DNA from 2 places in the Pseudomonas sp. GW822-FHT06B12 genome. Region 1 is predicted to be linked to the other one. Evidence: riboswitches for the same ligand, from Rfam matches in the RefSeq annotation. Region 1 holds a riboswitch; the other holds the start of a gene.
The links. A riboswitch is a leader RNA that binds a small molecule or an ion and turns the genes downstream of it on or off. The one in region 1 is predicted to bind cobalamin.
Positions count from the first base shown of each region.

Region 2: it holds a riboswitch for cobalamin, as region 1 does, so the genes downstream of both, cobW (cobalamin biosynthesis protein CobW) here and cobO (cob(I)yrinic acid a,c-diamide adenosyltransferase) in region 1, are expected to answer to the same signal.

Region 1 covers NZ_JBXALR010000010.1:28,368-33,067, forward strand. Annotated here, with positions in the region: gene bluB (5,6-dimethylbenzimidazole synthase) at 1-148, opposite strand, end outside; gene AC1RKH_RS20985 (cobyrinic acid a,c-diamide synthase CobB) at 145-1,482, opposite strand; gene cobO (cob(I)yrinic acid a,c-diamide adenosyltransferase) at 1,493-2,104, opposite strand; cobalamin riboswitch at 2,186-2,422, opposite strand; gene AC1RKH_RS20995 (hypothetical protein) at 2,580-3,164, shown strand; gene AC1RKH_RS21000 (class I SAM-dependent methyltransferase) at 3,253-3,915, opposite strand; gene AC1RKH_RS21005 (C40 family peptidase) at 3,931-4,464, opposite strand; gene AC1RKH_RS21010 (C40 family peptidase) at 4,630-4,700, opposite strand, start outside.
Region 2 covers NZ_JBXALR010000015.1:107,481-112,180, forward strand. Annotated here, with positions in the region: gene cobN (cobaltochelatase subunit CobN) at 1-1,421, opposite strand, end outside; gene cobW (cobalamin biosynthesis protein CobW) at 1,425-2,498, opposite strand; cobalamin riboswitch at 2,597-2,808, opposite strand; cobalamin riboswitch at 2,996-3,221, shown strand; gene AC1RKH_RS25765 (CbtB domain-containing protein) at 3,322-3,513, shown strand; gene AC1RKH_RS25770 (CbtA family protein) at 3,525-4,226, shown strand; gene AC1RKH_RS25775 (cobalamin biosynthesis protein) at 4,223-4,636, shown strand.

The DNA.
Region 1 (4,700 bases):
CACTCGGGGCCCGATGCGCCGCTTCTAGCAAACGCCGGAGCAGCTCGGGTTCGACGCTGCCACCGCTGAAGTGACGCATGTCACGACGTTCGGCAATCGCGCGATAAACCGCTTCGCGCTCGGCCTCTGAAAATGCGTTGTCTGTCATGGCCTCTTCGCGGGCAAGCCCGCTCCCACAGGGTTCAGGTCTGGCGCAAACAGCGCGGCGATCGCCGATGGATTGGAAGGGAAATAGAAGTGCACATAAGAAGCCGTCATCCGCCCTTCACGGTAAACCGCTTCGGCGCCGCGCCCACCGTTTGGGCTCAGACCACGGGCGATCGGCTCAAGCTCGGTGCTGGTCAACGAATGGTGGTATGTGTGGCCGCGCAGCGCGCCTTCCGGCAATTCGACCGCTTGCAAGGCCAACGCCGCCAGACGCTTTTGCATCACCGCATCACCCGCCAACAGCCCTACCAACTCAGCACGCGTACCGTCGACATCAGTCAGTGAGTCGAGCAAATACAGCATGCCGCCACATTCCGCCAGCAACGGCTTGCCAGCGGCGTGGTGCGCGCGAATCGCATCGAGCATTGTGCTGTTTTCAGCCAACGCCACGTGGTGCAATTCCGGATAGCCACCGGGCAGATACAGGCTGTCGGCTTCTGGCAGATCACAGTCATGGATCGGCGAGAAGAATCGCAACTCGGCGCCCATCGCCCGCAGCAAGTCGAGGCTCGCGCCATACGTGAAGGCGAACGCTTCGTCACGAGCCACGGCAATTCGCACACCCGCCAGCAACGGCTCGGCAGCGATCACGTCAGGCGCGGCGAACTCGACGGCGGGCGGCAACGCCACTTCGCAACTGCTGGCCAAGGCTTCGGCGGCTGCATCGAGTCGCAGGTCAAGGTCGTTCAACTCACTGGCCTGGACCAAGCCCAGGTGACGGCTCGGCAGTTCGATCGCGGTTTCCCGGGACAAGGCGCCATACCAGCGCAGGCCTTCGGTGAGGCTGCCTTCGAGCAGTTGCGCGTGACGCAAGGTGCCGACGCGGTTGGCCAAGACACCGGCGAACGGCAAGTCCGGCTGATAACGCGCCAGCCCCAACGCCAGCGCGCCGAAGGTCTGGGCCATGGCGGTGCCGTCGATCACGCCCAGCACCGGCACGCCGAAGTGCCGCGCCAGATCGGCGCTGGACGGCGTGCCATCGAACAGGCCCATGACGCCTTCGATCAAGATAAGGTCAGCCTCAGCGGCCGCGTCCCACAACAACCGACGACTTTCCTGTTCGCCGACCATCCACATGTCCAGCTGATACACCGGCGCACCACTGGCGCGCTCGAGAATCATCGGATCAAGAAAGTCCGGGCCGCATTTGAACACTCGAACCTTGCGCCCCTGATTGCGATGCAAACGGGCCAGCGCGGCGGTGACGGTGGTTTTGCCCTGACCGGAAGCCGGTGCGGCAATCAATACCGCCGGGCAGAAACGACTGCTATTCATATAAAGAGGCTCACAGCTCAACGCCTTTCTGCGCTTTGATCCCGGCCTGGAAGGCGTGCTTGATCATGCCCATTTCAGTGACGGTGTCGGCCAGCTCGATCATTTCCGGCTTGGCGCCACGACCGGTGACCACCACATGCTGCATCGGCGGACGCGCCTGCAAATCGCTGAGCACCTGGTCAAGGTCCAGGTAACCGTGCTTGAGGGCAATGTTCAGCTCATCGAGCACCACCAGGCCAATGTCCGGGTCACGTAGAAGTTCACGGGAGACTTCCCACGCGGCCTCGGCGGCGGCGATATCGCGCTGGCGATCCTGGGTTTCCCAGGTGAAACCTTCACCCATCACATGGAAGCGCACTTGTTCCGGGAAGCGGCGGAAGAACAGCTCCTCGCCGGTACTGCTGCGCCCCTTGATGAACTGCACTACGCCGCACTGCATGCCGTGGCCCATCGCCCGGGCAAGCATGCCGAACGCTGAACTGCTTTTGCCCTTGCCGTTGCCGGACAGAACCAGCAGCAAACCGCATTCGTTCGGCGAATTGGCAATGCGCTCATCGATCACGGCTTTCTTGCGCAGCATGCGCGCCAGATGGCGTTCGTCACGATCAGGGGAATCAGTCATGGGGGAGCTCTCCGTTGAGGCTGGATAACGGCGGGCAGGCATAGAAATAGACGGCAAGAAGCCTGGCATCGCCCACCGTGATGCCGCTGGATGGATCAGGCCGGTCTCCGGGCTCATGAGCGGCGGGATGGCCGAACTGCGCGCCTTCCCATGTCGACCTTCGACACAGTGGCTCAAAGCGCAGTTTTTACTCATTTACCGTTGCGGGGGCAGCGCCGGGATCGTCGCCCGCTCTGTCAAAGAACGCGCCCTCACCGGCTTCCCTGTTTCACTCGGTCGACCACTGGGTCACAGAGCACCTGAAACAAGTCGCGAAGGTTAGAGGGTTGGGGGTGGAGCGTCAATTAAAGCCGGGGACTCATCGATAGATAGAAACCGACCTCGATCAATAAACTGGCGCCAATCTTGTGCCACACTGAAAGCAGTGATATCAAAGAGCCACAACCTTACACCACAAGAACAAAGGGTGAGCAGCATGCAAGGCATGATCATCAGTAATCCCAAGCTGGAATTCCTGCGTCCGGTGCTGGAGCGCTGGTTCGAGTGTATCGACCGCTACAACGCGGTACGCGGCGATAATGAAAGTCCTTACTGGTTTGACGAACGCGCCAACCTGAGCCTGCTTTCGGCAGCGGCATGGATGGCAGAAATGGTCACCCTTGAACAGACTCCGACGAAAAAGCAGATCGAGGAAGGCGAGCGTAATGGCCGCGCCGATCTGTTTATCGCAAGCGGAGAAGAGCGCGCCTATCTTCAGGCCACCCAACGCTGGCCACGGGTCAATAACCTGAACCTCACCCAGGCCCTGCTTGATGCCGTGAGCGATGCGAAAAAAATCAGCTATGCCAGCGACCTGAAGCTCGGCTGCCTGTTCGTCGCCCCACAAAAGACCCAACACAGTCCTACCCCGGAAGAACTCCAGGACATGGTCGACGACCTGCAAAAGGAGCACACCTGCGCCGTGGCCTGGTACTTCCCCTACGCCTACCGCAAATTGCACAACGAAGCCGGCAACTACCATCCAGGTATCGCACTGTTGCTCAAAGAGGCACGCGGCTGATAACACGAGGAACAAAACGTCAAAAGATCGCAGCCTGCGGCAGCTCCTACAGGAGCTGCCGCAGGCTGCGATCTTTTCCATCAACCCATTACTTTTTGCGACAAAGCGTCAGACCATCGCCCAAAGGCAACAACGACAGATCGACACGCGAATCATCCTTCAAGGCACGATTAAGTGCCTGGATGGCTCGGGTGTCTTCGCTCGCGGGATTTTCTTCCAGTACTCGCCCACTCCACAGCGTGTTGTCGAATACCGCCAACCCACCGCTTCGCAGCAGCCGCAAAGCGCTTTCCAGATAAGCCGGATAGTTGGCCTTGTCGGCATCGATGAAGATCAGATCGAAGCAACCGCCCTGCCCTTGCTGCTCAAGTTGAGCCAGGGTTTGCAACGCGGGCGCCAAACGCAAATCGATGCGCTCAGCAAGGCCTGCCTCCTGCCAGTAACGGCGCGCCGTGGCGTTGTACTCTCCGGGAATGTCACAGCAGATCAGCGAACCGTCATCCGGCAAGGCGGCCGCCATGCACAAAGCGCTGTAGCCGGTGAAAGTGCCCACTTCAAGCAAACGCCTGGCGCCCGTAAGCTTGACCAGCATAGCGAGAAACTGCCCCTGCTCGGGCGCTACCTGCCAGCGCGCCATCGGCAGCGCCTGGGTTTCATCACGCAAACGGCGCAGCAGCGGCGTTTCGCGCAAGGAAACGTCGAGCAGGTAGTTATAGAGGGAATCGTCGAGATTGAGTGTGCGAGCGGTCATGACAACCTCTGCAGGCTACGGATTATGCGCTAGATGTTCTGGTTGAATAACACGCTTGGCGCTCAGGTAGGCTCTCTGCCAATAGGCCTTGGACAAGCTGTCCAGCTTCACTGTACCGCCGGTGGCTGGCGCATGCACGAAGCGACCTTCACCGACATAGATCCCGGCGTGGCTGACGTGCGAACCGCCATTGGTGGCAAAGAAGATCAGGTCACCGGTTTGCAACGCCTCTTGGCCGATTTCCGGCGCTTGCATGCCGATCATCTCGCTAGTCGAACGCGGCAGGGAAATACCCGCTGCATCACGGTAGACGTAGCCAATCAGGCCGCTGCAATCAAAACCCGAGTCCGGTGTATTGCCGCCCCAACGATAAGGCGTGCCGACCAGACCCAACGCGCGAATCAGTACGTCTTCAGCGGCAGGCGAGAAAGATTGAGCGGGAGCAAAAACCGGAGCGCGAACAACTTTAACAGGCGGCGGAGTACGACTGGCACAGGCGCTGAGCAGCGCTGCGAAGAAGATAAGCGCGAGGCGGGCCGACATCGTCATATACAGAACATCCTGATCTGGCTGCGGCTTTCTCTGCCGAGAGGCTGAAAACAAAACCGCGTAAGCAGGGCTTACGCGGTTAGTTAGTCAACAATAGATCAGGATTCTAGCGGCTACGCGCCAAACTTCAAGTAAGACTTTAAGTTAGCCTTACAAAAAGTCCGCTTACTTGCGTGCCGTGACTGTCGTTGGCGCCATAGCGAGTGCTCGCTTGGCTTCAATGAAGGTCTTGCTCC
Region 2 (4,700 bases), on a different contig from region 1:
ACCGCAGCACGGTTGGCTTCGGGCAAGGCATTGAACATCGAGAAATAGTCGTCCAGCGCCAGGCTTTGCTGACACGGGCGCAGGTCGATGCTCTCCAGGTCATTGCTGACCCCGCCGAGTAACTGCTGTATCAGCTCAGTGCCGCTTTCCGGCAAATCGGCGGGCAACGGATAACCTTCGGCCTGCAGCGCCCGCAGGATATTCAACGCTGCTGCCGGCGTGTCGAGGCCAACGCCGTTGCCAATCCGCCCGTCGCGGGTCGGGTAGTTGGCAAGGATCAGCGCAATGCGTTTTTCAGCATTGGCCACCCGCGCCAACTCGACCCAGCGCCGCGCCAGTTCGGCGACAAAGTCCATGCGCTCGGGTTGCGGTCGATAGCAGACCACGTCGGACTGACTGCGCTCACTGCGCCAGGCCAGGTCCTTGAAGCTGATCGGTCGGCTGATGATCCGTCCATCGAGCTCCGGCAAAGCGATGTGCATCGCCAGATCCCGTGGGCCGAGCCCTTGCTCGCTGGCGCGCCAACCTGGTTCGTTGTCCTGGGCGCAGATCGCCTGGATCACCGGAATATTGCGCCGGAATGGCCGCAAGTGCGGCGCTTCGGGGCTGGATTGGGCGAAACCGGTGGTGTTCAGAATCACCGAAGCCTGCACTTCATCCAGCCAATCCTCGACCACCGTCAGGCAGCCGGGCTCTTTCAAACTGGCCAGCGCAATCGGCAGCGGATTCAGTCCCGCGGCCTGCAAGCGCTGGCAGAAAACATCGATGAAGGCGGTGTTAGCCGCCTGCAAATGCGAGCGGTAAAACAACACTGCCGCCACCGGTTGATCCGCCTGCCAGTCGGCTTGCCAATCACTCAGGGTCGCGTTGCTTTTGTGCGGGTGGTAGATCGCGGTACGGGGCAAGGTCTGCGGTTCAGCCCAGCGGTAATCGCGCCCCAACCAGCGACTGGCCAGGTAGCGATACAAGTCCAGCGCATTGCCCATACCGCCCTGACGCAGGAAATGCCAAAGCCGCTCGCGGTCTTCGACAGGCACCGTGCTCAGATCGCTGAGCTCCGGATCGGGACGGTCATCGCCCGGCACCAGAATCAACTGCACACCGCGTTGTGACAACTCCACCAGACGTTCGATGCCATAGCGCCAATAGGCGATCCCGCCGTGCAGCGAGATCAGAATCACCTTGGCGTGGCGCAGCACTTCGTCGACATACATGTCGACCGAGGCGTGATTCTGCACCTGCATCGGGTTGGCCAGGCGCAGGCTCGGGTAGTCCTCGGGCAACTGCTGCGCAGCTTCCGCGAGCAGCGCCAGGCTGGAGTCGCCGCTGCACAGAATCACCAGTTCGGCAGGGGTTTGGCCAAGGTCGGCAATGTTGTCATCCGAGACGAAACCGCCGGGCTGGGTCCTGAGCAGGTGCATGAGTTAAACGCTGAGCGCAGCGCGCAATTGCGCTTCGAGCAAGGCGGCGTCCAGTTGCTGACCGATCAGCACCAGACGTGTGCTGCGCGCTTCATCTGCGGCCCACTGACGGTCGAAGTGCTTGTCAAAACGTGTGCCCACGCCCTGGATCAGCAGGCGCATCGGCTTGTTGGGGATCGCGGCGAAACCCTTGACCCGCAGGATGCCGTGCTGGACTACCAATTGGGTCAGGGCATCGAGCAACAGGCTTTCGTCGGCTTGTGGCAGTTCGATGGAAATCGAATCGAAAGCGTCGTGATCATGGTCGTCATGATCGTGATCGTCGCCATCGTGGTGGTGATCGTGGTGACTGTGACGGCTGTCGATGTGTTCTTCAGAGCCGGCACCCAGGCCGATCAACACGTCCAGTGGCAGACGACCGCTGCTGGCTTCGATGATTTTCACCGCTGGCGGCAACTCTTCAGCGACTTCCAGGCGCACTTTGGCCAGATCCGCCGGGCTGATCAGGTCGGCCTTGTTGAGGATCACCAGGTCGGCGCTGGCCAGTTGGTCGGCGAACAGCTCGTGCAGTGGCGATTCGTGGTCCAGGTTCGGGTCGAGTTTGCGCTGGGCGTCGACCTGATCCGGGAATGCGGCGAAGGTGCCAGCGGCCACGGCCGGGCTGTCGACCACGGTGATCACCGCGTCCACGGTGCAGGCGCTGCGGATTTCCGGCCACTGGAAGGCTTGCACCAACGGTTTTGGCAGGGCCAGGCCAGAGGTTTCGATGAGAATGTGGTCGAGGTCAGCGCGACGGGCGACCAGCTCACGCATCACCGGGAAGAACTCTTCCTGAACGGTGCAGCACAGGCAGCCGTTGGCCAGCTCATACACGCGGCCGTTGGCTTCTTCTTCCGTGCAGCCGATGGAGCATTGCTTGAGGATTTCGCCGTCGATGCCCAACTCGCCGAACTCGTTGACGATTACCGCGATGCGCCGGCCCTGGGCGTTATCGAGCATGTGTCGGAGCAAGGTGGTTTTGCCCGAACCGAGGAAGCCGGTAACGATGGTGACGGGAAGTTTGGCCAGTGTTTTCATCGGATGCCCTTTGGCTAGGTGGCGGGCATACGGGACGACAACCGGCGGCGCTTGAGCGCGCGGATGAGTTCGCCACCGGATCACCCCGCCCGGTTGTAGTGAGAATCTGTGACGAGGCAGGTCTCCTGGCTGACGGTGTGCCGGTCTTTCGACTGGCGATTTCTGCACCTTCCCGCGCCTGAAAACAAAAGAGCGCAGTGGCATGGCAGAAACGAAACCGTTCACAGTTGCGGGGGCAGCCGCGGCATTGACCGCGTTCCCTTCTTAGCTTCGGCGCATGCGCCAAAGAACCTCGAAAGCGCAAGGCTACGCATCGCATCGGGGCGGGTCAATGTTCGGGCAGAGATCTGTGGTGGTTGATATGACGCCATCGCGAGCAGGCTCGCTCCCACATTGAAACGCGGTCAACTGTGGGAGCGAGCCTGCTCGCGATGGCGGCACCTCGATATCGAGTTGAGAACGCTCGCCAATTGACGCCCCGCCCTCGCCCATGCTCTCCTACACGCCTTGTTACGGGTGCCCTTCACAGGGTGAAACGGGAAACCGGTGAATCATGTGCTTTACTCAAAAGCCATGTCAGTCCGGTGCTGCCCCCGCAACGGTAAGCGAGCGAAGAATCAGATCCACTGTGTCAGCAGTTCGGCATGGGAAGGCGATTCTTGCAGGTTCGGCGAATGCCAGCCCCTCGTGAGCCCGGAGACCGGCCCGCAACACATCAATAACAAACCCGCGGTGGGCGGGCGCTGTTTTAGCCTCTGCGTGCCTGGCTTGCGGGGGTTTGCATGCGCTCGATTCACCCACTGACTGACCAGAGGGAAGCGCCATGTCGATCATCAGCAGTACTCGCCACGTCACCGCCAGCACCACCTCCACCCTGAGCCAACGCCTCGTTGCCGCTATCGGCGCATCGATTCTGGGCGCTAGCCTTGTGTATTTCGCCGGCTTCTCGCACATCGAAGCGGTGCACAACGCCGCCCACGACACCCGTCACAGCTCTGCTTTCCCGTGCCATTGAGACCCGCTGACATGATCAAGCGTATTGCGCAAACTGCAGGTTTCACCGGCTTGCTGGCCGCCCTGCTGCTGACCCTGCTGCAAAGCTTTTGGGTCGCGCCGCTGATTCTTCAGGCGGAAACCTACGAAAAGGCCCCAGCGGCTGAAGTCCATGAACATGCCGAAGGTGCAATGGCGGGCCACACCCATGATGCAGAAGCCTGGGAGCCGGAAGACGGTTGGCAACGCGTGCTGTCGACTACCGGTGGCAATCTGGTGGTCGCCGTCGGTTTTGCGCTGATGCTCGCCGGTCTCTACACCTTGCGCGCACCGACCCGCACCTCTCAGGGCCTGCTCTGGGGGTTGGCCGGTTATGCAACCTTCGTCCTGGCACCAACCCTGGGCTTGCCGCCTGAGTTGCCGGGCACTGCCGCCGCAGACCTGGCGCAACGGCAGATCTGGTGGATCAGCACCGCAGCGTCCACCGCCGTCGGTATCGCACTGATTGTGTTCGCCCGGCACTGGCTGCTGAAGGTGCTCGGCGTCGCCATTCTGGCCGTGCCGCATATCATTGGCGCCCCACAGCCTGAAGTGCATTCGATGCTGGCCCCGGAAGCCCTCGAAGCTCAGTTCAAAATCGCTTCGCAGTTGACCAACGTCGCGTTCTGGCTGGCCCTGGGCCTGATCAGTGCCTGGTTGTTCCGCCGCAAAAGCGAAGGTCAATACCACGCATGAGTGAAACGGGCGCAGCGCCGACCCTGGTGGTCGGCCTGGGCTGCCAGCGCGGCTGCCCGGCCAGCACGCTGCGCGCGTTGCTCGATCAGGCGTTACAGGCTCATCACATCGAATTGCAGGCGATCAAGGCTTTGGCCAGCATTGATCTGAAACGTGATGAGCCCGGTCTGATCGAATTGGCCGCACAACTGGCGCTGCCATTGCTGTTCTTCAGCAGCGAACAATTGGCCAGCTATCAACCGCAACTCAGCCATCACTCGCAAATCGCCTTCGAGCGCACCGGTTGTTATGGCGTTGCCGAAAGTGCTGCGCTGGCCCTCGCCGAACAACTGGCCCAGGCGCCGGCAAAATTGCTGATCCCGCGACAAAAATATGCCCAGGCAACGTTTGCATTGGCCGGCGCTGCGTAAAATCCCCGATAATCCCCGCCTTCGATCATGAGCAATCTTCATCTGAAGCCTTGCTTTGACAATT